Regions from separate parts of the Streptomyces sp. NPDC032198 genome, predicted to be linked through region 2. Evidence: riboswitches for the same ligand, from Rfam matches in the RefSeq annotation. Region 2 holds a riboswitch; each other region holds the start of a gene.

Region 1 (6,926 bases), on a different contig from region 2:
CGACCGCGCCTGGCGCACCAGTTCGCGTTGCCGCTCCCGCCCCTCGGGGCCGCTCTCCGCGTACCCGGCGGAGATCACGACGAGCCCGAGCACCCCGCGCTCACCGCACTCGTCGACGGCCTGCGGCACCCGCTCGGCGGGCACGGTGACGACGGCGAGCTCGACGGTCTCCTCGATGTCCCGCACGGAGCGGTACGCGGGCACCCCGTCGACCTCGCTGCCCTCCTCGAACGCGCTGTTCACCGCGTACAGCCGCCCCGTGAAGCCCGCCTCGCGAAGATTCCGGAGCACGCTGCGGCCCACTCCCCCGGGCGTGCGTCCGACGCCGATCACGGCGACCGACTTGGGCGTGAGCAGCCGCTGCACCGACCGCGCCTCGGCCCGCTGCTCACGCGCGCGCTGCACGGCGAGCGAGCGGTCGGTGGGCTCCAGATCGAACTCGAGCCGTACGACCCCGTCCTCGAAGCTGCGCTTCTGCTGATAGCCCGCATCCGTGAACACCTTGATCATCTTGGTGTTCGCGGGCAGCACCTCGGCGGCGAAGCGGCGGATGCCGCGCTCCCTGGCGACGGCCGCGATGTGTTCGAGGAGGGTGGAGGCGACGCCCCTGCCCTGGTGGGCGTCCTGCACGAGGAAGGCGACCTCGGCCTCGTCGGCGGGCGCGCTCGCGGACATGCCGCGCGAGTCGATGCGGTCGAAGCGCACGGTGGCGATGAACTCGCCGCCCACGGTGGCCGCGAGACCCACCCGGTCCACCTGGTCGTGGTGGGTGAAGCGGTGCACGTCCTTGGCGGACAGGCGGGGGTAGGGGGCGAAGAAGCGGTAGTACTTCGACTCGTCCGAGACCTGTTCGTAGAAGCTGACCAGGCGGTCCGCGTCCTCGGCCGTGATCGGCCTGATCCGGGCGGTGCCTCCGTCACGCAGGACGACATCGGCTTCCCAGTGGGAGGGGTATGCGTGCCGGTCCGACGGGGTCTGCATGGGGCCAGGGTACGGGTCGCGGGGGCGCGTCGGCCGGGGCAGGCTAGGAGACGTCGAAGGGCGGGACGAGGACCCGAGGCGGAAGGACGTACGGTCGACGGAGCAGGGACCTACGACCGGCACCGTACGGACTCTCTGGTCGGGCGCCGTGCGGACCATCGGCCGGCACCGTACGGACCATCGGCCGGCGGAGCACTCGTGACGGCATGAGACACTGGTCTAGACAAGTGTGAGACACCTGGAAGGGCAGCAACACATGGCTGAGCGCCGCGTCAACGTCGGCTGGGCCGAGGGCCTTCACGCCCGACCCGCCTCCATCTTCGTCCGCGCGGCCACCGCCGCCGGCGTCCCCGTGACGATCGCCAAGGCTGACGGCAACCCCGTGAACGCCGCCTCCATGCTCGCGGTGCTCGGTCTGGGCGCGCAGGGCGGCGAGGAGATCGTGCTCGCCTCCGACGCCGAGGGCGCGGACGCCGCTCTCGACCGTCTGGCGAAGCTGGTCGCGGACGGCCTCGAGGAACTCCCCGAGACCGTCTAGTAAAGACTGGTACTCATACGCCGAAGGGCTCGCCTCGAATAGGGGCGGGCCCTTTGGCGTTTCTGGTTCCACTTGCCTGATATCAGTCGTCGACATTGAATTCGGACAGCAGAAATAATCCCCCGCCGAATAACTCTTCTTTGTATACGGCGCCTCTGTTAATGCCGTAGGCCCACTGCGTTTACGGGATGTTGCGAACCCCTCACACCGGGGATGCCGCGGCCCTGCACGAAGCGCGGCCGGTGCGCGGAGGCCGTCCGTTCCGTGTGCTGCGCGGTGAGCGCGCGGGCCCGCTCCGCGTCACCGCGCGCCACCGCGTCGACGATCGCGGCATGCTCGGCCCAGGCCTCGGCGGGGGCCGCCGACGCCTCCACCACGTACATCCAGGCGATCTTGTGCCGGAGCTGGGTGAGCAGCGCCGTGAGGCCCGGGCTGCCGGACGCCTGGGCGAGCGTCTCGTGGAACCAGCCGCCCAGTGAGCGCAGATCCTCGCTCCGGCCGTGCCGCGACCGCTCCTGGCCGAGCCTGACGAGGCCGCGCAGGACCTTCAGGTGCGCCTCCGTGCGGCGCTGCGCGGCGCGGGCGGCGCCCAGCGGCTCCAGGAGCGCGCGGATCTCCAGGAGGTCGGCGGCCTCCTCCTCGGTCGGTTCCGCCACGCACGCGCCCGCGTGCCTGCGCGTGACGACGAAGCCCTCGGACTCCAGGGTGCGCAGGGCCTCGCGCACGGGGACGCGGGAGACTCCGTAGCGGCGCGCGAGCAGTTCCTCGGTGAGCCGGCCGCCCCGTTCGTAGACACCGGAGACGATGTCGTCCCGGATTGCCGTGCATACCGAGTGCGCGGGAATGCGCATGACTGACCTCCGCCTTAATCCCCGCGAAACGCGGTCGATCGACGCCTGTTCTGCGACTCTATTGCAGAGCCGCCGAATTTCCGACGGCCGGCCGAAATCCAGGGATACTTTTGGCCAAAGGCGATAGGGGCGGGGAACAAGAACGGCGAAAGCCCCGGCTCTCGACGAGCCGGGGCTTTCGGTGAATCAGGTGCGCTTCGCGCGTCCGTCCAGGACCAACGGGATCAGACGTTGACGCCGTGCGAGCGGAGGTACGAGATCGGGTCGATGTCCGTGCCGTAGTCCTCGCCGGTGCGGGCCTCGAAGTGGAGGTGCGGGCCGCTGGAGTTGCCCGTGGAGCCGGAGAGGCCGATCTGCTGGCCCGGAGTGACCGCCTGGCCGACCGTGACGCCGAGGGACGACATGTGGCCGTACTGGGTGTACGTGCCGTCGTTCATCTTGATGACCACGTTGTTGCCGTAGGCGCCGCCCCAGCCGGCCTCGACGACGGTGCCGGAGCCGACCGCGTGGACCGAGGTGCCGGACGCGGCGTGGAAGTCGATGCCGGTGTGGCTGCCGGAGGACCACATGGCGCCGCCGGTCTGGTAGCCCGTGGAGACGTACGAGCCGCTGACCGGGGCCACGTAGGTGTTCAGGCGCTTGCGCTCGGCCTCGCGCGCGGCACGCTCCTTGGCCTCGCGCTCCTTCTTGGCCTTGGCCTTCGCCTCGGCCTCGGCCTTGCGCTTCGCCTCTTCGGCCTTCTTCTTTGCGGCCTCTTCGGCCTTCTTGGCGGCTGCGGCGTCGTCGGCGGCCTGCTGCTGGGCAGCGGCCTGCGCGTCGATGCTCTGGGCGAGCGAGTCGCCCACGGAGATGGCCTGGGTGAGGCCGGTGTGCTCAAGAGCCGCAGCGTCGTCGGCGGCGAGCGCCGGAGCGGCCAGGCCTCCGATGACACCGGTGGTGGTGAGGGCTGCGACGCCCGCCACGTTCGCGGTCGTACGCGTGAGGCGGCTCGGGCGACGGTGCTTCCCGGTGGCACGGGTGAACGCCATGAAGCGGCTGATCCTTTCCTTCCTTCTCGCCTACCGGGTTAGCTGACGGGTTCGGAGCAGGAAGGTCTCCTACGAGTCCCTCACCTGACGGCAAGGTTCCCGATTCACCCCAAGGGGACATGTGGGTCCCCGGCTCCCCTGGCTCGCGCCGTACGGGGACTCGGCGATGACTGTCCGGTGCCGCGGGTGCGGCGTACTGCATGACGAACAGCCGGGATGACGCTAAGCGGGCCATCTTTCAAACGACAAACGGATCAGAGTTTTTGTAGCGCACGCCACAGGTCAGACACGTAACCTCCATATCAATTCGGACATATGAGGACCCCAGTAGCCAATTCCCGCCACTGGGGTCCCGACATGTCCTGACTGTCACTCAGCCGGTGACCACACTCACTTCACCGATGCCGAGCGCCCTGACGGGCTCCTCGATCTGCGCGGCGTCCCCGACGAGCACCGTCACCAGCCGGTCCACCGGGAAGGCGCTCACGACGGCGGCAGTGGCCTCCACGGTGCCGGTGGCGGCCAACTGGCGGTACAGCTGAGCCTGGAAGTCGTCCGGCAGGTGCTGCTCGACCTGGTCGGCGAGCGTGGCCGCGACGGACGCCGCCATCTCGTACTTGAGCGGGGCGACGCCCACCAGGTTCTGCACGGCGACGTCGCGCTCGGCGTCCGTGAGTCCCTCGGCGGCGAGCGTGCGCAGCACCTTCCACAGGTCGTCGAGCGCCGGGCCCGTGGACTCGGTGTCCACGGAGCCGCTGATGGCGAGCATCGCGGCGCCGCTTCCGTCCGGCGTGGAACGCAGGACCTGGGCGAACGACCGTACGCCGTAGGTGTATCCCTTCTCCTCGCGCAGGACGCGGTCCAGACGCGAGGTGAGGGTGCCGCCCAGGCAGTACGTGCCGAGCACCTGTGCGGGCCAGACACGGTCGTGCCGGTCCGGGCCCACGCGGCCGATGAGCAGCTGCGTCTGGACGGCTCCGGGGCGGTCCACGATGACGACACGCCCGGTGTCGTCCGCGGTCACCGGAGGCACCGGACGCGGTTCGGCGGTGCCGCCCGTCCAGGCGCCGACGGTGTCGGCGAGGACGGCGTCCAGGTCGACGCCGGTCAGGTCGCCCACGATGACGGCCGTCGCCGTGGCGGGACGCACGTGCTTCTCGTAGAAGGTGCGCACCGCCGCCGAGTCGATGGCCGTGACCGTCTCCTCGGTGCCCTGGCGGGGGCGCGACATGCGAGCGGTCGCCGGGAAGAGCTGCCGGGAGAGCTCCTTGGCGGCGCGCCGCCCCGGGTTGGCGGCCTCGTGCGGGATCTCGTCCAGGCGGTTGCGTACGAGGCGTTCGATCTCGCTGTCCGCGAAGGCGGGGGCGCGCAGGGCGTCGGAGAGCAGGCCCATCGCCTTCGGCAGGCGGGAGACCGGGACTTCGAGGGAGACGCGGACGCCGGGGTGGTCGGCGTGCGCGTCCATGGTGGCGCCGCAGCGGTCGAGTTCGGCGGCGAAGTCCTCGGCGGAGTGCTTGTCGGTGCCTTCGTTGAAGGCCCTCGCCATGATCGTGGCGACGCCGTCGAGGCCCTCGGGCTCCGCGTCCAGCGGCGCCTCGAGGTGGACCTCCACAGCGACGACCTGCTGGCCGGGGCGGTGGCAGCGCAGCACGGTGAGGCCGTTGTCCAGGGTGGCGCGCTCGGGCGCGGGGAAGGCCCACGGCCGTGCGGTGCCCGCCTGGGGCTGCGGGTGGAACTGCATCGTTGCGGCCTCGCTCACTTCGCGGCCTCCTCTTCGTCCTCGTCGGTGGCTTCGGCGGGCGCGGTGGGCTCGTACACGAGCACCGCGCGGTTGTCCGGGCGCAGACGGGCCGCCGCGGCCGCCCTGACCTCTTCCGCGGTGACGTCGAGGACGCGCCCGACGGCGGTGAGGGCGAGCTGCGGGTCGCCGAACAGGACGGCGTAGCGGCACAGTTCGTCCGCGCGGCCCGAGACCGTGGAGAGCCGGTCCAGCCACTCGCGCTCCAGCTGTGCCTGGGCGCGCTCCATCTCCTCTTCGGTGGGGCCCTCTTCCGCGAAGCGGGCGAGCTCCTCGTCGACGGCGGCCTCGATGACGGGGACCTCGACGTCACCGGACGTCTTCACGTCGAGCCAGCCGAGCGAGGGGGCTCCGGCGAGCCGCAGCAGGCCGAACCCGGCCGCCACGGCGGTGCGGTCGCGGCGCACGAGGCGGTTGTAGAGCCGGGAGGACTCGCCGCTGCCGAGCACCGTGAGCGCCAGGTCGGCGGCGTCGCACGCGCGCGTGCCGTCCTCCGGGAGGCGGTAGGCGGCCATCAGGGCGCGGGCCGGGACCTCCTCCTCGATGACCTCGCGCAGCTCCTTGCCGATCGTGTCGGGCAGCGATCCGTCGCGCGGCGGCTGCTTGCCGTCGTGCGAGGGGATGGACCCGAAGTACTTCTCGACCCAGGCCAGGGTCTCCTGCGGGTCGATGTCGCCGACGATCGAAAGGACCGCGTTGTTGGGCGCGTAGTACGTACGGAAGAACGCCCGCGCGTCCTCCAGGGTCGCCGCGTCCAGGTCGGCCATGGAGCCGATCGGGGTGTGGTGGTAGGGGTGTCCCTCGGGGTACGAGAGGGCGGTCAGCTTCTCGAAGGCCGTGCCGTACGGAACGTTGTCGTAGCGCTGGCGGCGCTCGTTCTTGACGACGTCGCGCTGGTTCTCCATGGATTCTTCGTCGAGCGCGGAGAGCAGCGAGCCCATGCGGTCGGCTTCCAGCCACAGGGCCAGCTCGAGCTGGTGTGTGGGCATGGTCTCGAAGTAGTTGGTGCGCTCGAAGCTCGTGGTGCCGTTGAGCGACCCGCCCGCTCCCTGCACCAGCTCGAAGTGCCCGTTGCCGTGCACCTGCTTCGAACCCTGGAACATGAGGTGCTCGAAGAGGTGCGCGAGGCCCGTACGGCCCTTCACCTCGTGCCGTGAGCCGACGTCGTACCAGAGGCAGACCGCGGCGACCGGGGTCAGGTGGTCCTCGGAGAGCACCACGCGCAGGCCGTTGGCCAGCCGGTGCTCGGTCGCTGTCAGGCCGCCGGAGCCGGCCTCGGCTGTGGCCGTGTGACCCATGGGCATGTACGTCCCTTCGATCGCGAAAAGCTGGAAATTCTGCCAGTCCTGACACTGTATGCAAGCGTGCGGACAACCTGTGAAGTTCCCGCTCCGCGCTCGGCGTAGTCGGCCCCGAAGTCCGGGTCGTGGTCGGCGTTGTCAGTGGGACAGTCCACAATGGTCGGCGTCAGATCCCGTTGATGCCCTGGCAGACACATTGAAGGAGCCGCAGCAGCGATGGCCCGCCGCAGCACGAAGACCCCGCCGCCCGATGACTCGTTCGAGGAGAAGATCCTCGACATCGACGTCGTCGACGAGATGCAGGGCTCCTTCCTCGAGTACGCGTATTCGGTCATCTACTCGCGCGCCCTGCCGGACGCCCGCGACGGCATGAAGCCGGTGCACCGGCGGATCGTGTACCAAATGAACGAGATGGGCCTGCGCCCCGAC
Region 2 (6,926 bases):
CACCGATCCCGCGAGGCCGACCAGGGTGCGGGCCGCACCGATCGGCACCGTCTGCTCGGCCAGGTCCAGCGCGGCCGTGATGTCGGCGCGGACGGCGTCCAGTTCGGCGGGCGCGGGCGGGTCGGTGCGGATGTGCCGCTCCGTGAGGCGTACGCAGCCGACGTCGACGGAGCGGGCGGCGCTGACCTCGTCGTCGCCGACGACGAACTCCGTGGAGCCGCCGCCGATGTCGACGACGAGGTAGGGCTTGGCCAGGTGGTCGCTGCCCGCCAGCTCCTTCGTCGCCCCGGTGAAGGAGAACTCGGCCTCCTGGTCACCGCTGATGACCTCCGGCTCGACGCCGAGGATGTCCAGGACACCGCGGACGAAGTCGTCGCGGTTCTCGGCGTCGCGGGACGCGGAGGTCGCCACGAAGCGGAGGCGCTCGGCGCCGTGCTCCTTGATGACCTCGGCGTACTCGCGGCAGGCGGCGAAGGTGCGTTCCAGCGCCTCCGGGGCCAGGCGGCCCGTCTTGTCGACCCCTTGGCCCAGGCGGACGATCGTCATCCTGCGGTCCAGGTCGACCAGTTCGCCGGTCCGCGGGTCCGCGTCCGCCACCAGGAGGCGGATGGAGTTCGTGCCGCAGTCGATGGCTGCCACCCGGGTCATGCGCGCTCTTCCTCGCTCGTCGAGACGCACGCGCCCTTGCGCCACCACTCCGGCAGCATCGCGATGGCCTCGTCGCCCAGCGGGTTCACGCCGGGTCCCGCGGCCAGCGAGTGGCCGACCAGGACGTGCAGACACTTCACGCGGTCCGGCATGCCGCCCGCGCTCGGGAAGCCCTCCAGGACCTCGATGGCGTCACGGCGCGCGATGTAGTCCTCGTGCGCCGCCCGGTAGGCGGCGGCCAGCTCGGGGTCCTTCGTCAGCCGCTCCGACATCTCCTTCATGACGCCGTTGGCCTCAAGGGTGCCGATCGCGGAGGCGGCCCGCGGACACGTCAGGTAGTACGTCGTCGGGAACGGCGTCCCGTCCGGAAGGCGCGGCGCCGTCTCGACGACGTCCGGCTGCCCGCACGGGCAGCGGTGGGCGATGGCCCGCAGGCCGCGCGGCGGGCGGCCGAGCTGCTGCTTGAAGGCCTCGACGTCGGCGTCGGTGGGCTCGGTGCGCGGGGTGGTCGGCGGGGGCGTTTCCATGCCTGTCTTTCGATCGGTTCCGTAGAGGTTCTGTCGAGCCCGGACGGCGCGAGTGCGGTCGGGCTCAGTCGTCGTCGGCCGGACGGTCCGCCTTGTCGACGCCGTCCCAGACGTTCGAGTACCAGGGCCTGGCGGCCGCCCCCTGGTCGGAGCGCTGGTTCTTCGCCGCCTCGGGGTCGACCACCGTGAAGCCGGTCTCGCCCGGCATCACATAGTGCAGCCGGTCCCGGACGCGCTGCTCCGCGTACGCGTCGTCCCGCCAGCGGGCCTTCTCGTCCTTCAGCCTCTCGACGTTCTCGCGGCGCTCGGCCTGCTCCTTGCGCTGGTCGGCGATCTCCGCGCGCTGGGAGACGTACTGCCTTATCGGGTAGGCGAGGGCGACAACCAGCGAGCAGAGCACGAGCGCGAGGAGCGCGGCGCGTCCCGTCAGCCGGGAGCGGCGTGCCTGGCGCTTGGTCTGGGAGCGGTAGACACGCTCCGCGGTCTGCTCGCCGAGCAGCCGCAGCCTGGTCGCGGTGGAGAACCGGTCGCGGTCCTTCACGGCCATGTGTGCCGCCTCCCCGATACGTACGTACGTCCCCGCACACGGTACGGGACCGAGTACGGGGACGTAGGTAACTACTCAGCGGAGCCGAGGACCGGAGGTCTTCAGCCCTTGAAGCGGGGGAACGCGCTGCGGCCCGCGTAGACGGCCGCGTCGTCGAGGATCTCCTCGATGCGGAGCAGCTGGTTGTACTTGGCGACGCGCTCGGAGCGGGCCGGGGCGCCGGTCTTGATCTGGCCGCAGTTGGTGGCGACGGCGAGGTCGGCGATGGTGACGTCCTCGGTCTCACCGGAGCGGTGCGACATCATGCACTTGAAGCCGCTGCGCTGGGCCATCTCGACGGCGTCCAGGGTCTCGGTCAGCGAGCCGATCTGGTTGACCTTCACCAGGAGGGCGTTCGCGGACTTCTCCTCGATGCCACGGGCCAGGCGCTCGGGGTTGGTGACGAACAGGTCGTCGCCCACGAGCTGGACCTTGTCGCCGAGCTTCTCGGTGATGACGTTCCAGCCGGCCCAGTCGTCCTCGAACAGCGGGTCCTCGATGGAGACGAGCGGGTACGAGGAGACGAGCTCCTCGTAGTACTCGGTCATCTCGGCGGCCGAGCGGGACTTGCCCTCGAACTCGTACTTGCCGTCCTTGTAGAACTCGGACGCGGCGACGTCGAGCGCGAGGCCGATCTGCTCGCCGGGGACGTAACCGGCCTGCTTGATGGCCTCGAGGATGAGGTCGAGCGCGGCGCGGTTGGAGTCCAGGTTCGGGGCGAAGCCGCCCTCGTCGCCCAGGCCGGTGGAGAGGCCCTTGTCCTTCAGGACCTTCTTCAGCGTGTGGTAGACCTCGGTGCCCCAGCGCAGGGCCTCCGAGAACGACTCGGCGCCGATCGGCGCGATCATGAACTCCTGGATGTCGACGTTCGAGTCGGCGTGCGACCCGCCGTTCAGGATGTTCATCATCGGAACGGGCAGCAGGTGCGCGTTCGGGCCGCCGAGGTAGCGGAAGAGCGGGAGGTCGGAGGCCTCCGACGCGGCGTGCGCGACGGCCAGCGAGACGCCGAGGATGGCGTTGGCGCCGAGCGAGCCCTTGTTGTCGGTGGCGTCGAGGTCGAACATCGCCTGGTCGATCAGGCGCTGCTCGGTCGCGTCGTACCCGACGAGCTCCGGGCCGATCTGCTCGATGACGGCGAGGACGGCCTTCTCCACGCCCTTGCCCATGTAACGGTTGGGGTCACCGTCACGGAGTTCGATGGCCTCGAAAGCACCGGTGGACGCACCGGACGGAACGGCGGCACGACCCGTGCTGCCGTCGTCGAGGCCGACCTCGACCTCGACCGTGGGGTTGCCTCGGGAGTCCAGGATTTCCCGGGCTACGACGACGTCGATGGACGGCACGAGCATCTCCTTCTGGGATGTGACGCGGGTACGCGGGGCGTTGGCCTCGCGGACACGAGCCTAACCGGCTCCCGGACAAGAGCCAGCCGGGCGACCGCCCTGTGGACAAACCGAGAGCAAAATGTTTCCGAACGGAACAAAGCGTGGAGGGCAAAAGAACCCCGCCCCGGTGCGTACGGGGGATACGCGCACCGGGACGGGGTGGACCCGTGGGGACGGGGGTGGACCGGCAGTACGTGCGGGCGTCACCAGCTCCGTCGGTCGCGCCTCCGCCGGGGGGCGCGACCGCCAGGTGCCGCCTGCCTGCCTCCTCAGCTCTTAGCTGAGGTGCAGCTGCTGGCCCGGGTAGATCATGTCGGCGTTGTCGATGATGTCGCCGTTGAGCTTGTACACCTTGTGCCAGCCGCCCTTGACGTCCTTGGCCTCGGCGATCTTGGAGAGGGTGTCACCCTTCTTGACCTTGTACTCGCCGTCGCCCTTCTTGACCGTCTTGCCGGTCGGGGTCTCGACGGTCTTCTTGGACTCGGCCTTCGGAGCGGCCTCGGCCTTCTTGGGGGCCTGCTGCTGCGGCTGCTCGGTCTGCGCGCTGGGCTGGCTCTTCGGCTGCTCCTGGGTCTGCTGCGGGGCGCTCTCCTGCGCACCGCCACCCTCGTTGGACGCGCCCGAGAGGCCGACGCCGCAGGACGGCCAGGCACCCTTGCCCTGCCCCGCGAGGACCTTCTCGCCGATCTCGATCTGCTGGGCCTTGGAGGCCTGGTCGGCGCTGGGCGCGTACTTCGTGCCGCCGTACGCGGCCCAGGTGGACGACGAGAACTGCAGGCCGCCCGTGTAGCCGTTGCCGGTGTTGATCGACCAGTTGCCGCCGGACTCGCACTGGGCGACGGCGTCCCACTCCTGGTTCGTCGCGGCGGAGGCCTGGCCTGCGGCCATCAGCGGGGCCGCGACCGCGACACCGGTGACGCCGGCGAGCGTGGCGACACGGGTGGCCTTGGACGGGCGGCGGTGCTTGCCCTTGCTGGAAAACAGCATGAGTGATCCCCTCACCGACGCCTGCGAGGTGAGCTGTCGGGTTCGGGCCGATGAAGTTGCCCGGCCGCGCTTCCTGAGCGCGACTTAACCCCTAGCCGTTCCCGTCCGTCTGCCTCGCTCTCGCGATGCTCAACGGCCGGGCCCGGCGGAAACCTTGGTTCCCCCGCTCCTGCCTACGGCGCTTACGCGACGACTGTTCCCGAACGGCCGTTGGCAGGACTCGGCGTACCGACCGGCGGGGCCCGCTGTGGCGAGCGGTCACGACCGTAGACATGCGATCGGCCGAATTTCAAAGACGATCAGGGCTTCTGAGACCCATCTCTCACTTGCGCCAATTGGGACATCAAGCGCAAAGCGACTCACCAACTACCCCTACTTTTCGCCCAAATCGAGGCTCTGACCGGGAAGGATGAGATCGGGGTCGGAGCCGACCGACTTCTCGTTCTCGGCATACAGCTCGGTCCACCCGCCCTTCACGTCGAGGTCGTCGGCGATGACCGAGAGGTTGTCGCCGGAGCGGACCGTGTACGTCCCGTCGGAGCCGTCCTGCTGACGCTCTTCGCCGCGGGAGGCGTGCCGGCCCGAACCCTCACGGGAGGCGTCACCGGACGGCTCGCCGTCCGCGCTGCCGCCGCGGTGGCGGCCTTCGCCCTCACCGGCGGAAGAGTCGGAGCCGGGCGAAGTGGCATCATCCCGCCCGGACTTGTCCGGGTCGCCGGACTTGGCCGAGTCATCCGACTTGCCGGACTCGTCGTGATTCTTGTCTCGCGACGTGCCGTCGGAGTCACCGGCATCGGCATCGGGGCCGTCGGCGGTGTCGGGCTTCTCGGAAGACTTCTCCGAGCCCGAGGGCTTCTTCGAGGCCCCGGCGTCGTCCGAGGGGTCGGCGGACTCGCTCGGCTCGTCCGACTCCGCCGCATCGCCGGAGCCGGTCGACTCCGACGGCTCGTCAGAAGGAATCGTCGTGATCGGGGCGCCCGGGTCGACGTCGGCCGCGGCACCGTCCTGGGTGAGACCGGCGATCGGCGCGCAGCTCGGCCAGGCCTTGGTCCCCTGGTCGTCGAGGACCTTCTCGGCGACGGAGATCTGCTGCGAGCGGCTGGCCTGGTCGGCGCTCGGCGCGAAGTCGAGGCCGCCGTACTCCTCCCAGAGCTCCTGCGAGAACTGGAGCCCGCCGTAGTAACCGTTGCCCTCGTCCGCGCTCCAGGATCCGCCGCTCTCGCACTGCGCGAGCTTGTCCCACGTGACGGTGTCCGCCGCGCTCGCACTGGTGGCGCCGAGCAGCGGGATGGCGATGGCCGATCCTGCGACTCCTGCCGCGACGATCAGGGCCGGGGCCTGGCGGGGGCGTCGGTGACGACCATTGCCGGAGAGCATGCGGGTGCCTTTCGCGTGACTGGAGCGACGACTGCGGCACGGGAGGCCGAGTCGTCGTGAACGTAGCGGCAGTCGAACGCTTGTCACAAGTCGATGCAGCGGAGATCACGTGAAAGTCACAGTCTTGACGGCCTGTCAGTTAAACGTCGTTTCAGGTGCCGAATATTTGCTCTGCTGTGCGGGTGTGAACTCTACGGGTAGCGTTCGGAGTCCGCGCATGATGAGTCCGCCGCGCCATCTCAAATCCCTAGGTTCCACCGCGAGTCGCAGGTCAGGGAGGCGCCGCAGGAGGGTCGCGAGGGCGGCCTGGCCTTCGAGCCGGGCGAGGGGCGCGCCGAGACAGTAATGAATGCCATGGCCGTAGCCGAGGTGTTGGTTGTCGCGGCGGGAGAGGTCGAGCGTGTCCGGATGATCGAATCGTCCGGGGTCACGATCGGCGGCGGCGAGGACGACGAGGACGGGGTCGCCTGCGGCGATGTCCTCCCCTGCGAACGTCAGCGGCTCGGTGGCGAACCGCCAGGTGGCGAGTTCGACGGGGCCGTCGAAGCGGAGGAGTTCCTCAAGGCCGGTCTCCAAGAGCCCGGTGTCGCCCTCCTTGAGCGATTCCTGGAGCCGCTCACGCTGCTCGGGGTGGGTGAGGAGGGCGTAGGTACCGTTCCCGATGAGATTGACGGTGGTCTCGAAACCGGCGAAGAGAAGGATGAACGCCATCGCGGCCGCCTCGTTCTCGGTGAGGTGCTCGCCGTGGTCGGAGGCGCGGATCAGTCCGGAGATGAGGTCGTCGCCGGGTTCGAGGCGCTTGCGATGGATCAGCTCGGCGAGATAGCCGCGCATCTTCTTCACGGACCGGGCGACGCCGCCCCTGGGCCCTCCGCCGTGGCGGATCATCATCCCCGCCCAGTCGCGGAAGTCGTCCTGGTCCTCGCGGGGCACGCCGAGCAGGTCGCAGATCGCGTAGATGGGGAGCGGGAAGGCGAAGTCGTGGATGAGGTCGGCTTCCCCCTTCTCCACGAACTGGTCGATGAGCCGGTCGGTCAGCTCCTGCACGCGGGGCGCGAACTCGGCGACGCGGCGGGGCGTGAAGGCCTTGGAGACGAGTCGGCGCAGGCGGGTGTGGTCCGGCGGGTCGATGTTGAGCAGATGCGTCATGAGGTTGGCGCTGCGCTCGCCCGGGATGCCGGTCTTGCTCTTCGCGTGCGCGGGCTCGCCGTGATGGGCCGGGTTCTTGCTGAGCCGCGGGTCGGCGAGCGCCTGCTTGGCGTCGGCGTACCGGGTGACCAGCCAGGCCTCCACGCCGCTGGGCAGCCGGGTCTTGCGCACGGGGGCGTGCTCGCGGAGCCAGGCGTAGGCGGGGTAGGGGTCGGTGGCGAACTCCCAGGTGAAGAGCTCTGGCCCCTGGGCCTCTGACACGTGGGC
Region 3 (6,926 bases), on a different contig from region 2:
CTTGCTTACCTACGGGAACTGCGTACTGCTGGTGATGCGAACTACTGGTGGCCTTCCATAGCGCCACTCTTCGGCAGCCAGCCCCGTCGCCTCTCCTGCATCTGCTCTGGCTTAGAACCCCACTGCCGAACCTCCCGGTGCGCGCGCCCGCAGCCGACGCCTTCACCGAGGTGCTGCTCACTTGCCTTCACTGCTGGGTACTGCGAACTGCACTTACTGGTAATGCACTTGCGTGTACTGCGGTCCTGCTCGCGGAGGCCCCTGATCACTGCGGGCCGCCCGGTCCGGTCGTCAGTCCCGTCGCCGTCCTGCAACCGCTCTGGCTTCGGAACTCCACCACCGCACCGTCCTGCGCACTGCACTTGCGGGTACTGCTGCCCGGCAGTTCGTCTCTGCCGGGCCCTGCTGTCTCTCTGGGTTACGAGAGAAACCATAACCACACCATCACTCAATGTCTACTCCAGCCGACATAGATTTTCGCGTGTTCGATGGTGAGGTAATCGACCTCGAACAGTGGCGGTGGACGCACGGCAAGACCGTCCTCGTGACCAGGCTGTTCGGGCGGATGGGCGGTCGCCCGAATGGACCCGCCTCGCCTGCGCCCCCGCGCCCCCCGGGCGACGCTGGGCCTGCCAGGTGACCGATCCGGAGGTACAGCATGGGTTCCGTACGACGGGCTCTCGTGATGGTGCTCGTGCCGTTGCTGGTCGGCGTCTCGGCGGCCTGCGGCAGCTCCGGCGGCGGCAGCGACACCGCCACCGAGCGGGCCCGGCCCGCCGAGCAGGCCTTCGAGCATCCCGGAGTCCTCGTCAGCAAGGCGCAGCTGAAGCGCGTACGGGCCCATGTCGCGGCGGGCGAGCAGCCCTGGCTGACGGCGTTCCGACGGATGCGGAACAGCAAGTACGGCGCGGACGACTACACCGCCAAGCCGTACGCCGTCGTCGAGTGCCCGCCCGACACCCGCCCGGGCCAGGGCTGCGTCGAGGAGCGCGAGGACGCCATCGCCGCGTACACCCAGGCCCTGCTCTGGAACATCACCGGCGACCGCGCGCACGCCGAGAAGGCCGTGCAGATCATGGATGCCTGGGCGCGGGTGATCACCCGGCACACCGAAGCCAACGCGGGCCTCCAGACGGCCTGGGCCGCCTCCTCGTGGGCACGCGCGGCCGAAGCCGTGCGCTACACCTACGACGGCTGGAGCGACGGACAGATCCTTCGCTTCGAGCGGATGCTGCGCAACGCCTATCTGCCCCAAGTGCGGGACGGGGCGGCCGACTTCAACGGCAACTGGGACCTCCTGATGGCCGACGCGACCATCAGCATGGCGGTCTTCCTCGACGACCACGAGGCCTTCGAGAAGGCGGTGACGCACTTCAGGACCCGCGTGCCGGCCTACTTCTATATGAAGTCGGACGGCCCGCTGCCCGTCTCGCCCGCGGGCAGCGGAATCAATACCCGGGAGAAGCTCCAGAAGTACTGGTTCGGGCAGAAGACCTTCGCCGACGGGCTCTCCCAGGAGACGTGCCGCAACTTCAAGCACGCCAGCTATTCGCTCGCGGCCACCGCACACATCGCGGAGACCGCCTGGCACCAGGGCGTCGATCTGTACGGCGAGGTCAAGGAGCGACTGCGGGCCGCGCTGGAATTCCACGCCAAGTACCAGCTGGGCGCCGAGGCGCCGGACTGGCTGTGCGGCGGCAAGGTGCAGCGCGACATGGGGCCCGACACCGAGGTCGCGCTCAACCACCTGCGGGACCGGCTGAAGCTGGACCTGCCGGAGACGGAGCGGCTCACGCGAAAGCAGCGGCCCGAGGGCACGGACGGCCTGTTCGTGGCCTGGGAGACGCTGACGCACGCCGAGAACGCGTGAGCGGCGGGCCTCGTTCGCCGGTGGTTCTCGACCGGTTCGCTTTCACTCCCCCTGATGGCGTAGAGTTGCATTCAACGGCGCGGGGTGGAGCAGCTCGGTAGCTCGCTGGGCTCATAACCCAGAGGTCGCAGGTTCAAATCCTGTCCCCGCTACTAAAGACCGAAGGCCCGGATCCAGAAATGGATCCGGGCCTTCGGTGTTTTCCGCAGCAGCGTCTTTCCGCAGCAGTGTCTTTCCGCCGCGGCATCTTCCGCCGTCGCTTTCCGCCGTAACCCGGTCGGCCCCCACCGGTCGCCCCGTGCCGTCGCTCCGGGAACCCTGGACGAGTGGGGCAGCGAGGAGAAAGTGGCGGGGGCGGGGGCGGCGGCAGGCGTCCCGATGTCCGGCACGAGCGGGCGCTCGTGCGGACCCTCCCCCTGCTGCTCATCGTCGTCGGGGTGGTCTACGACGTGACGACCCCGCCGGAGTTCACCGCCTCGCCGCTCTTCACGGCGGCCCCGCTCATCGCCGCACCCTTCTACTCGCTGCTCAGCACCGCCCTCATCGGCACCGGCTCCTGCGCCGCCGTGCTGGCCCTGCATTTCAAGACCGACACCAGCACCGACGTCGAGGCCGTCACCGAGCTGATCACGGTGGTGACCGTCGCCGTCCTCGCCGTCCTCATCAACCGCGTCGTACGCCGCAGCGACGAGCAGCTCGCCTCCGCCCGCTCCATCTCCGAGGCCGCTCAGCGCGCCGTACTGCCGCAGCCGGATCCCAGGATCGGGGGGCTCGACATCGCGGCGCGGTACGAGGCGGCGGAGGCCGACGCGTTCATCGGGGGCGATCTGTACGCCGTGCAGGAGACTCCGCACGGCGTACGCGTCATCGTCGGCGACGTACGGGGGAAGGGCATGGGCGCGGTGGCGGCCGTCGCCGTCGTGATCGGGGCGTTCCGGGAGGCCGCCGAGCAGGAGGCCACGCTGGAGGCCGTGGCCCAGCGCCTGGAGCGTGCCCTCGCGCGCGAGGGCACGCGGCGCGACGGGCTCGACGCCTTCGAGGGCTTCACCACCGCCGTGCTCGCCGAAATCCCGCACGGCGACGGTCTCGTGCGGCTCATCAACCGCGGGCACCCGGGTCCGCTGCTCCTGCGCGGCGACGGGCGGCTGTGCGTCCTGTCCGCCACCGAGCCCGCGCTGCCGCTCGGGATGGGTGAGCTGGGCGCCTGGCCGGACCGTGCGGACGAGACGGAGTTCCCGCCGGGGGCGATGCTGCTGCTCTACACCGACGGGCTCTCCGAGGCGCGGGACGCCCGGGGCGAGTTCTACGATCCCGCGGCCCGGCTCGGCGGCCGGATCTTCCCGGGCCCGGGCGGCCCGGACGCGCTCCTGTCGACGCTCGTCGAGGAAGTGCGGCGGCACACCGGCGGAGGCGGCACCGACGACATGGCGTTGCTCGCGGTGCGGCGGCCCATGTCACCGGCCGTGACGGAAGGACACCCCTCCGCATAACTCCTGACGAGCTGTCAAGGAGATGTGAAGCTCCGGTGTGTGAAGAAGTGGGGTCAACTCGCCCCGTTCGCAACCCCGGTGTCCCGATAAGTACAGGGTGTGGGCGTTAACGATCAGTCGGAACAGCTTGGAATACGACCCCGCTGTCTATTAACGTTCGATAACGCAGCGCGGTCGTCCCAGCCGTCACTCGAGTCGGCTCCGCGCGCACGCGCCTAATCCCGAAAGGGAGCCGGGGAACCACTAATTGGGGTGAATCGGGCATCTGTGCATCCGTGCCAGATGTTCGTAGGAGACCTTCCTGCTCCGAACCCGTCAGCTAACCCGGTAGGCGAGAAGGAAGGAAAGGAGTGCGCCCCCGTGGCGTCCAACCGCCCTGCCCCCCAAGGCGCGTACGTACCGAATGACGACGATTTCGGTGGGTACGACAATGATTCCTGGGAGGAATGGAACCCCACCGAGGAGTCCATTCGTCCCGTCCGCGGCAGGCACCGCGTCCACAAGCGGGGCGGCGGCGGACTTGCCCGCAGCTCCACGGTTCTCGGCGTAGGCGTCATCGCCGCCGTCGGCGCGGGCGGCATCGCCACCGCGCAGGGCGGCAAGCCCCCGGTCTCCATCGCCATGCCGGACATGTCGGCCGTCACGGACTCGCTGCCGGAGGCCAAGTCGCTGCCGGGCGTGGGGTCCCTGATATCCGACGACTCGTCCGATTCCGGTTCCGCGGACAACGGCGTGACGACCGCTGCCGCACCCCTCTCCGCCGCGGGACTCAGCACCGCCGACGCCGAGCAGGGCACCACGGACGCGGGCGAGGCGCTGCGGGCCCGCATCATGGAGCAGGCCGAGAACCAGCAGGACCAGGCGGACGACGCGGTCCAGAAGGCGGCCGAAGAAGCCGCCGTCAAGCAGGCCGCCGAGCAGGCCGCCGCCAAGCAGACCGCGGCCGAGAAGAAGATCGCCGCCGAGAAGGCAGCCGCGAAGAAGAAGGCCGAGGCGGAGGCCAAGAAGAAGGCCGAGGCCGAGCGCCTGGCCAAGCTCGCGAAGAGCTACACCCTCCCCGTCGCCTCGTACACGCTCACCGGCACCTTCGGTCAGCCCGGCTCCATGTGGTCCTCCGGCTACCACACCGGCCTGGACTTCGCGGCGCCCACGGGCACGCCCATCAAGGCGATCCACTCCGGCACCATCAAGGAAGCGGGCTGGGCGGGGGCGTACGGCTACCGCACGGTCCTCGAATTGGACGACGGCACCGAGCTCTGGTTCTGCCACCAGTCCTCGATGAACGTCAGCGCCGGCCAGAAGGTCACCACCGGCGAGGTCATCGGCCGCGTCGGCGCGACCGGCAACGTCACCGGCGCCCACCTCCACCTGGAGGTCCACCCGGGCGGCGACGCCACCGGGGTCGACCCCGCGGCATGGCTGCGCGGCAAGGGCCAGTCGCTCTGAGGTAACCCAGAACCCCGGCGGTCCTGGCGACAACCCCCCGACGCCAGGGCTGCCGGTTCGGCATGTGCGGACGGCCTGCCGAGGTGTGGACATCCTGCCTAGGTGCGGGCCGCTCTCCGGAATGCTGGAGTCCGTATGGGCGTTGATCCCCTTATGACTTCTCTCCGCAAGCTTGGCTCGTCCGACCTCGAGGTCTTCCCGCTCGCCCTGGGCGGCAACGTCTTCGGCTGGACGGCCGACGAGGCGCAGTCCTTCAGCGTGCTCGACGCCTACACCGCCGCCGGCGGCAACTTCATCGACACCGCCGACGTCTACTCGGCCTGGGTGCCCGGCAACAAGGGCGGCGAGTCCGAGACCGTCCTCGGCAGCTGGCTCGCCGCGCGCGGCAACCGCTCCGACATCGTGCTCGCCACCAAGGTCGGCGCCCACCCCGATTACAAGGGCCTGTCCGCCAACACCATCAAGTCCGGTGCCGAGGAGTCGCTGCGCCGCCTGGGCACCGACTACATCGACCTCTACTACACGCACTACGACGACCCGACCGTCCCGGTCGAGGAGATCATCGGTGCGCTCGACGACCTCGTGACGTCGGGCAAGGTGCGCGCGATCGCCGCCTCGAACGTGACCCCCGAGCGGCTCCAGGAGTTCCTCGACTTCTCCGACCGCGAGGGCCTGGCGCGCTACTCGGTGCTGCAGCCGCACTACAACCTCGTCTCGCGCGACACGTACGAGGGCCCGCTGGAGCAGGTCGCCTCGCGCTCCGGCCTGGCCGCCGTCCCGTACTACGCGCTCGCCTCCGGCTTCCTGACCGGCAAGTACCGCCCGGGTGCGCAGGTCGACAGCGCGCGGGCCGAGGGCGCGGGCAAGCACCTGGCCACCGACCGCGGCGTGCGGGTGCTCGCTGCCCTGGACGAGGTCGCCCAGGCGCGCGGCGCCGAGCTCGCGACCGTGGCCCTGGCGTGGCTCGCGGCGCAGCCGACGGTGGCGGCACCGCTCGCGTCGGCCCGTACGGTCGAGCAGCTGCCCGCGCTGCTCGCGGTGGGGGAGCTCGAGCTGACGGAGGCCGAGGTGTCGGCGCTGACGGCGGCTTCCGCCTAGCCCCGGTAGGGGTTGTAGGCGGGGTAGGGCATCGCCGGCTGGGCGTACGGATATCCGTAGGGGGGCTGCTGCGGGTGGGGCTGCTGTGGATACGGCTGGGGAGGCGGGTAGGGCTGGGGATACGTCTGGCGGTACCCGTACTGCGGCGGTATCGGTACGAGTACCGGTGCCGTCGCCTGTGCCGCGTAGGCGAGGGCCGGCCGCGCCGCCTCGCGGCGCTCCCACAGGGCGTGCAGCAACTCCCGCTCCCGTACGACGAAGTCGGCGGCCGCCTTGCCCTGGCGTCCGCGGTGCCGCAGGAGCGCGAGAGTCGTCGCGTACGTCTCGTACTGCGCGACGGTGCGCGCCGCGGCCTTGCCCTGGGTGTAGGAGGCGTAGTCGCGGGCGAGCGTGCGGGCGCGCATCGTGCCTAGCGCGTACGGCTCGGGGGCGGTGAGCCAGCCCGCGATCACGTACGCGGGGAGTTCGGCGCGCACGATGCGCAGGCCGCGCTGTCTGGTCCATATCGCCAGCCAGGTGAGCAGGCCGAACGCGGGCAGCATGAACGTCGCGTACACCGCGAAGAAGCCGTAGTCCCCGAAGCTGGCCGAGCCGTTCCACAGGGCGTGCAGGCCCATCGCCAGGAGCAGTCCGAGGAGCGGGAGCAGGACGCGCCGCCAGTTCTGCCGGTCGGCGCTGAGCGCGGCGATGCCGAAGCCGATGCCGGTGAGCACGGTGAAGAGCGGGTGCGCGAAGGGCGACATGACGACGCGTACGAAGAAGGTCGCTGCCGTCACGGACGCGAGCCCGGTGTCGCCGTTGAGCTGGTCCGCGCCGAAGGCGCTGCCGAGATAGAGGATGTTCTCGGTGAACGCGAAGCCGGTGGCGGTCACTCCGGCGATCACGACGCCGTCGACGATGCCGGTGAACTCGCGTCTGCGGAAGAGGAAGACGAGCAGGACGGCCGCGGCCTTCGCGCTCTCCTCGACGATCGGCGCTATGACCGTCGCGCCGAGGGTGTCCGCGCTGGTGGGGTCCGCGGT
Region 4 (6,926 bases), on a different contig from region 2:
CCGGTAGTCACCGGAGGCCGTGGACGAAGGCCTCCCATGTCGTGGGGGAGAAGAGCAGGGCGGGCCCTGCCGTGTTCTTCGAGTCGCGCACGGCGAGCAGCCCCTGCTTCGGCCCTGAAGCGAGCGAGGCTGTCTCCACACAGTTGTTCATGCCGTTGCTGCGACTGCTGCGGTACCACCGTGCGCCGTGCAGGGAAGTGCTGGAAGGTACGTGCCGAGGCAGTGCCGTCATGGTGCCCCCTTACGCGCCGTCACGTATCCCGGCGATGTGATCCGTTGATTCCTCGGGTGAAAGCGCCTTTCCTTGAAGGGAGTTGAAGGCCTCCGTGTATGCCTGGAGGTCTTCTTTCCGTTCGAGGTAGAGGCTACTCGTCAAGTGGTCGAGAACAACCACATCCAGATCAGCAATGTTCGGAAATGAGAAAATAACGAAAGAACCGATGAGCCCTACGTGCTCTCCGGCGGCGAACGGCAACACCTGAAGTCGTACATGAGGCAACTGTCCGGCTTCCAATAACCGTTTCAACTGACCGTCGAGCACCTGACGGCCGCCCACCGGCCTGTGCAGCACCGCCTCATCCAGGATCACGCTCAGTAGCAGCGGTGGAGCCGCGCGCAGCACATCCTGGCGGGCCAGACGCACCTCCACCAGCGCGTCCACCTGCTCGTCCGGCAGTCCGTCGAGCGCGGCCCGCGTCACCGCACGCGCGTAGTCCGGCGTCTGCAGCAGGCCGGGTACGACAGTGGTCTCCAGGCTGCGCATCCGGCAGGCCTGCGACTCCAGGCTGATGAAGTCGCGGTAGGCGGGCGGCAGCAGCTCGCGATAGGCGTGCCACCACTGGCGGCGACCGCCGTCGTCGTCCGAGCCCGCCAGCGCCACCAGCAACTGGCGGAGCCGGGAATCGCACACCTCGTACGCATCGAGCAGCAGACGTACGTCGGCCGCCTTGACGCTGCTACGTCCCGTCTCGATCCGGCTGACCTTCGACTGGTGCCAGCCGACCCGGCCCGCCGCCTGGCCACTGGTGAGCCCGGCGTGCGCGCGCAGCGCGCGCAGTTCGGCGCCGAGTTTCCGGCGGCGCACCGCGGGACCGTACCGCATGTCCGTCTCCTCCCGACGGAGCGTTTCTTTTCGGCCTCCCCCGGGCCGCTCAGGGGCGACAGTAGAGGAAGTGCCGACGTCGCGCCCAAATACGGTCTTCCGTAGCAGAGTTCACCGCTTCGAGCGACAGATATATGCACATCTTGGTGGATGGCCACCTGTGAGGGGTCCAAGAGTGGCAGGCTGGCGCGAAGCACCATTCCGGGACTGTCCTCGGGCCTTCCGCTACGAGTCGGAGCCGAGCCCCGGTGGGAAAGGGACAACGTCGCCATGGCAGACCTTCAGGAAGCAACCGTCACCCTGCCGAGCGATCCTGCCTCGGTCTCCGCGGCCCGGAAATACGTCTCGAGCGTCCTGGCCGAATGGGGATTGCCGGGGGAAACCGAAGCGGCCGACACGGTCCGGCTCATCGTCTCCGAACTCGCCACGAACGCCGTCCAGCACACCCGCGGCCAATCGCCCACCTTCCGGGTGGACATCGAGCTCGACCGGGACGAACAACTGCGCATCGGCGTCACCGACAGCCATCCCCGCTACCCCAAGCGGCTGCCCGCCGCCGTCCAGCAGGACAACGGACGCGGCCTGGTGATCATCCGCTGGCTGACCATGGAGTGCGGCGGCAGACTGTCGGTCACACCCACCCCCGAGGGCGGCAAGACCGTCTGGATCGCACTGCCGTGGACGGCCCCGGTCCGCGACGAGGCGGCCGCCCCCTCGGTCTCCCCCTCACCCCGCTGAACGTCCGAACGCCCCCCGGAGCAGCGCCCGGAAGGTGTCCGCCGCCGGATGCGACTCGTCGGTGCGGTGGACCACCGAGATCGTGCGGCGCAGACTCCCCGGCTCAAGCGGCCTCATCCCCACCGGGGTGGCCGCCGTCCGCGCCACCATCTCCGGTACGACGGCGACGCCGAGCCCGGCGCTGACCAGTGCGCACACCAGGGCGTAGCCAGGAGTCTCGACCAGCACCGAGGGCGTCGCGCCGGCCCGGACGAGCGTGGACTCCACACCCTGCCGGGACGGATGCTCAGGCGCCATGCTGATCAGCGGCTGCCCGGCGAGTTCGGTCAGGGGCAGCCGCGACGACGAGCTCGCGAGGGCGTGACCGGGCGAGGTCACCAGGACCAGCTCCTCGACCAGGATCGGCTCGGCGGTCACGGACGCGGGCAGCGGCACCGGATCCGCCGGTTCGTACGTGTGCGTCAGGGCGAGGTCGACCTCACCGGCGGCCACGGCCGCGATGCCGAGCGGCGGTTCATAGGCCCGTACGGTCAGATCGACGTCCGGATGGGCGCGGCGGAACGCGGTCAGCGCGGGCGGCACCAGCTGGATCCCGGCGGTGGTGAAGGTCCCCACGCGCAGCCTGCCGCCGGAGAGGCCCGCGAGCAGGGCCAGTTCGTGCCGGGCCTGCTCCATCTCGTCCAGGACCCGGCGCGCCCGCGCGAGCAGCAGCTCACCCGCGCCGGTCAGCCGTGCCCCGCGGTGATGCCGGACCAGGAGCGCGGTGCCCGCCTCCCGTTCGAGCTTGGCCAGCTGCTGGGAGAGGGCGGGCACGGTGTAGCCGAGGCGCTCGGCGGCGCGGGTGATCGACCCGGCCTCGGAGACCGCCACCAGTGCGGCGAGCCGCGTCGGGTCGTACATGGCCTCTCCCGGTGCAGGAGCCGACGGGCGGTGCGGCTGTCCGTCGGCCGTGGGGCTAAACGACTGCTTAAGGCAGACCCAGGATATTCCACATACCTGCTGAAGGCAGAAGAACGGCAGGCTGGGCGCCATGGACGCACAACTGGTCGCCTTCACCGGAGTCGCCGCGGGCATGGTCGCCATGCCGGGCGCCGACTTCGCCGTCGTCGTGCGCAACGCCCTCGCATCCCGCCGCGCCGGAGTGACGTGCGCGATCGGTGTGGCGGGCGGGCTCCTGGTGCACACGGCGCTCGCGGTGGCCGGGGTCGCGGCGGTCCTCGCGGCGGTCCCCACGCTCTTCCGTGCGCTGCAGGCCGCGGGCGGGGCCTATGTGCTCTACCTCGGGTATCGCGCGCTGCGGTCGGCGGCGCGGCCCCTGCGGAGCTTCGAAACGACGGACGGCACGGAGCCGGCAGCGGCCGGGGGCAGCCTGCGGCAGGGCTTCTTCACCAACGCCCTCAACCCCAAGGCGCCCATCACGTTCCTCAGCGTGCTGCCGCAGTTCGTGCCCGCGGGCAGCCCCGCGATGCCCAGGACACTGCTGCTCGCGTCCATCATCGTGGCCCTCGCCCTGGTGTGGTTCCCGGTCGTCGCGCTCCTGGTCGACCGGCTCGGCCGCTGGCTGCGCAAGCCGCGTACGGCCCGTGCGATCGAGGGCGGCACGGGGGTCGCGCTCAGTGTGCTGGGCGCGGTCCTCCTCACCGAGGCCCTGCTGGCCTGACGTCGTCCGACGTGTCCGGTCCTGTGCCCTCGGTGCCTCCTGTGCCCTCGTCCTTGCCCGCGCGGCGCAGCAGCAGGGGGAGCACGCCCCACAGGCCCGCGCACACCAGGAGCGTGCCCGCGCTCGCGATGATCCCGCCGGTCCTGCCCACCGCCACGTCCACCACCAGGAGCACGGAACCGGCGAGCGCGAACACCAGGACCCCCATGCCGATGACGGCCAGGCGGGACGAGACCCGCACGATCCGCGGCTTGGAGTGCTGCCCGAAGAGCGACCGGTGCACGGCGGCCGGAGCCGTGAACAGCGCCGCGGCGAGGACGGCGAGCAGCAGCGTGGTCACGTAGGTGGCGCGCTGCACGGTGTCGAGCGAGGCGAAGCGCTCGGTGAAGGCGAGCGTCAGCAGGAACGCGAAGAGGATCTGCACCCCGGCCTGCGTGACCCGCAGTTCCTGGAGGATCTCCGCGAAATTGCGGTCGGCGCGTTCGAAGCGCGTCTCGTTGCGGGGCGCATCGCCTGCCGTGGAGGAGCTGTTGTTTTCGGCCATGGCGCACGAGTATCCGCGCCGACGCCCTGTACGCCCGGCGGGCGCGCCGGTCAGCGGGCCGGGCGGGAGCCACGCGGGGGCAGTCCGCGCGGTGGCGGTGGCGGGGGTTGGTGAGCCCCCGCCACCGCCGTCCCACAGCCGACGGCCGATGACGGACGATCAGCGCACCCTGCCGTACCAGACGCTCTTGGTCCAGATCTTCTCGAGCCGCACCACGGTGTTCGACTTGGGGGCGTGCCAGATCCGGCCCTTACCGGCGTAGATGCCGACGTGGTAGACGTTCCGGCCGGAGTGGAAGAAGACCAGGTCGCCGCGGACGCGGTGGGACGCGGAGATGTGGCGGGTCTTGTTGTACTGCTGTGCCGCGGTGCGGGGGAGCTTCTTGCCCGCGCGCTTGAACGAGTAGAGGGTCAGACCCGAGCAGTCGAACCGCCGTGGCCCCGTCGCTCCGTAGCGGTACGGAGCGCCCTTCTTGGAGGCGGCGATCTTGAGCGCCTTCGTTCCGTGCGTCGCGGCCTGTGCTTCCGACGTGAGCCCTGGGCCCACGAGGGTGCCGCCCACGACGGCGAGCGTGAGAGCCGATACGGAACCGGCCCTGGTCAGCAGCGACGGAACATGATTCAGCGCAGTCATGCGCAACCCTTCGTCAACCGCCTGTGAAGGATGACCTGTCGGATTCGGGCTGACAAAGTTGCCCGGCCGCGCTGTGCGGCTTCACCCCAAGGGCCGTGGTCCGGACTCTCCGGACCGACCCGTCATGCCTGGGTCCTCCACTCCTGCCGATGCACCGATGTCGACCGGTCATCCGGGTGGCGGCAGGACTCGGCGTCCGCCCGGACCGCCCCGCCGCTGTGGCGGGGGCTTGTCGTCGGAAGGGATCTTGACCCGTCAAGGGCAAGAATTCCGAGCCGAAACGGCGTTTTGTGAGGCTCCTCACGGCTGAACCGTTCGGGTGGACAAGGTCGGATACGGGATCGGGTCAAGGCACCGGACGATCGTTCGACCAGCACCGGAACGAGGAATTCCGCCCCTCGCGTACACATCTGACGCAACCTAAGAGGGCTTCAAGAACGACGATCGTCTACGCCGAACGAGGTAGCCCGTTTGGTTCGTTTGAGATCGGCCCGGGACAGCTCGGACTTCGGACGACGGGGTGACGGGGGCTCAGGAGGGTGGAGTGACGGGTCTTCAGGATGTCGTCGGCGGCGGCACGGTGACCCGCCCGGCCCGCCGCTCCCCGTCAAGCACCCGCAGCGCCCTGGCCAGCGTCGGCGCGTGCACGGCGCTCTCGCCCCGCTGGTGCATGAGTGTCAGCGCGTCCAGGAGGGCGGTCGCCCTGCCGACCAGGGCCTGGGCGGCGCGCAGTCCGCCGTACGTGTCCGAGGCGCGGGCGGGGTTGATCCGGCCCACCAGGTCGACCACTTCGAGGTACCGGTCGATCAACTCGCCCTCGGCGCGGGTGAGTGCGGGCAGCGGGGGAAGTTCGGGCGGCAGCACCGGTGGTTCACCCCGCGTCCGGGGTGCGCGGGGACGACTTGCGGCTCGCGATGATCCGGTCCACCAGGCCGTAGTCAACTGCCTCGGCCGCGCTGAGGATCTTGTCCCGCTCGATGTCGGCCGCGATCCGTTCCGCGCTCTGGCCCGTGTGCTGGACGAGCAGCCTCTCCAGTTGCGCGCGCGTGCGCAGGAGTTCGTCGGCCTGGATCGCCAGGTCGGAGGTCTGGCCGTGGATGGGCTCGGCGAGCGACGGCTGGTGGATCAGCACCCGGGCGCCGGGCAGCGCGAACCGCTTGCCGGGGGTGCCCGCGGCCAGCAGGACGGCGGCCGATGAGGCGGCCTGCCCCAGGCAGGTCGTCTCCACGTCGCAGCTGACGAACCGGATCGTGTCGTAGATCGCGGTCATCGCGCTGAACGAGCCGCCGGGGGAGTTGATGTAGAGCGAGATGTCGCGGTCGGGCGCCAGGTATTCGAGGTGCATGAACTGCGCCATCACGTCGTTGGCCGACGTGTTGTCGATCGGCGTCCCCAGGAAGACGATGCGCTCCTCCAGCAGCTTCGAGTACGGATCGAGGGTCCGCTGCCCTGAGCTGGTGCGCTCGCTGAACTCGGGCAGGACATAGCGGGCGAACGGTCGGTTCATGGCACGTCTCTCCTCTGCCGGGGTCGGCTGCTCCCCAAAGCTTCCTGTAAAAAAAGTACAGGACGTACGTAACGGTGTGATGGGGAGCATGTTCGGGTGATCGGCCGGAGTCAACACGTGCGCCGCGTTTCAGCCCCTCGCTGAAAGCGAAGGCCCCGGCGTGCGGGGCGGGATGGCCGGCGCGGCGACGCGGGCATACTCCGCCTCGTCGCGATCTCAGCCGCCCCGAGCCGAAGGCGTCGTATGAGCCCCGAAGCACATCAAGTCCGCGAAGCCTCCGGGCTCGTCCACCTCACCGCCCGCGAACTCGCCGCCAAGATCCGCACCCGTAAGCTGTCCGCGCGCGAGGTCGTCCAGGCGCACCTGGACCGGATCGAGCAGGTCAACGGCCCGGTGAACGCGGTGGTGACCTGCGTGGCGGAGCGCGCGCTCGACGAGGCGCGCACCGCCGACGAGGCCACGGCGCACGGCGCGCCGCTCGGCCCGCTGCACGGGCTGCCCGTCGCCCACAAGGACACCCACGACACCCGCGGCATCCGGACCACCTACGGGACGCCGCTCCTCGCCGACAACGTCCCGGACCGGGACGAGCTGATCGTCGAGCGCATCCGCGCCGCAGGAGCGATCACCATCGGCAAGACCAACGTGCCCGAGTTCGCGGCCGGTTCGCACACCGTCAACCCGGTCTTCGGGGCGACCCGCAACCCGTACGACCTGAGCAGATCTGCGGGCGGCAGCAGCG

The links. A riboswitch is a leader RNA that binds a small molecule or an ion and turns the genes downstream of it on or off. The one in region 2 is predicted to bind cyclic di-AMP.
Positions count from the first base shown of each region.
Region 1: it holds a riboswitch for cyclic di-AMP, as region 2 does, so the genes downstream of both, AB0E78_RS37895 (M23 family metallopeptidase) here and AB0E78_RS16265 (transglycosylase family protein) in region 2, are expected to answer to the same signal.
Region 3: it holds a riboswitch for cyclic di-AMP, as region 2 does, so the genes downstream of both, AB0E78_RS05165 (M23 family metallopeptidase) here and AB0E78_RS16265 (transglycosylase family protein) in region 2, are expected to answer to the same signal.
Region 4: it holds a riboswitch for cyclic di-AMP, as region 2 does, so the genes downstream of both, AB0E78_RS12995 (C40 family peptidase) here and AB0E78_RS16265 (transglycosylase family protein) in region 2, are expected to answer to the same signal.

Region 1 covers NZ_JBEZVL010000019.1:76,095-83,020, forward strand. Annotated here, with positions in the region: gene AB0E78_RS37880 (GNAT family N-acetyltransferase) at 1-981, opposite strand, end outside; gene AB0E78_RS37885 (HPr family phosphocarrier protein) at 1,238-1,519, shown strand; gene AB0E78_RS37890 (GntR family transcriptional regulator) at 1,678-2,370, opposite strand; gene AB0E78_RS37895 (M23 family metallopeptidase) at 2,595-3,398, opposite strand; cyclic di-AMP (ydaO/yuaA leader) riboswitch at 3,411-3,574, opposite strand; gene AB0E78_RS37900 (pitrilysin family protein) at 3,772-5,157, opposite strand; gene AB0E78_RS37905 (pitrilysin family protein) at 5,154-6,494, opposite strand; gene AB0E78_RS37910 (DNA topoisomerase IV subunit A) at 6,714-6,926, shown strand, end outside.
Region 2 covers NZ_JBEZVL010000005.1:498,088-505,013, reverse strand. Annotated here, with positions in the region: gene AB0E78_RS16285 (Ppx/GppA phosphatase family protein) at 1-648, opposite strand, end outside; gene AB0E78_RS16280 (DUF501 domain-containing protein) at 645-1,175, opposite strand; gene AB0E78_RS16275 (septum formation initiator family protein) at 1,240-1,722, opposite strand; gene eno (phosphopyruvate hydratase) at 1,824-3,104, opposite strand; gene AB0E78_RS16265 (transglycosylase family protein) at 3,423-4,133, opposite strand; cyclic di-AMP (ydaO/yuaA leader) riboswitch at 4,137-4,324, opposite strand; gene AB0E78_RS16260 (transglycosylase family protein) at 4,506-5,510, opposite strand; gene AB0E78_RS16255 (cytochrome P450) at 5,646-6,926, opposite strand, start outside.
Region 3 covers NZ_JBEZVL010000002.1:19,350-26,275, reverse strand. Annotated here, with positions in the region: gene AB0E78_RS05180 (alginate lyase family protein) at 659-1,870, shown strand; tRNA gene AB0E78_RS05175 (tRNA-Met) at 1,949-2,022, shown strand; gene AB0E78_RS05170 (PP2C family protein-serine/threonine phosphatase) at 2,197-3,360, shown strand; cyclic di-AMP (ydaO/yuaA leader) riboswitch at 3,563-3,709, shown strand; gene AB0E78_RS05165 (M23 family metallopeptidase) at 3,721-4,806, shown strand; gene AB0E78_RS05160 (aldo/keto reductase) at 4,960-5,904, shown strand; gene AB0E78_RS05155 (PrsW family intramembrane metalloprotease) at 5,901-6,926, opposite strand, start outside.
Region 4 covers NZ_JBEZVL010000004.1:427,113-434,038, reverse strand. Annotated here, with positions in the region: gene AB0E78_RS13030 (8-amino-7-oxononanoate synthase) at 1-7, shown strand, start outside; gene AB0E78_RS13025 (DUF397 domain-containing protein) at 8-232, opposite strand; gene AB0E78_RS13020 (helix-turn-helix transcriptional regulator) at 242-1,102, opposite strand; gene AB0E78_RS13015 (ATP-binding protein) at 1,373-1,840, shown strand; gene AB0E78_RS13010 (LysR family transcriptional regulator) at 1,829-2,740, opposite strand; gene AB0E78_RS13005 (LysE family translocator) at 2,871-3,500, shown strand; gene AB0E78_RS13000 (DUF6328 family protein) at 3,478-4,044, opposite strand; gene AB0E78_RS12995 (C40 family peptidase) at 4,204-4,677, opposite strand; cyclic di-AMP (ydaO/yuaA leader) riboswitch at 4,681-4,853, opposite strand; gene AB0E78_RS12990 (hypothetical protein) at 5,233-5,541, opposite strand; gene AB0E78_RS12985 (ATP-dependent Clp protease proteolytic subunit) at 5,549-6,184, opposite strand; gene AB0E78_RS12980 (amidase) at 6,428-6,926, shown strand, end outside.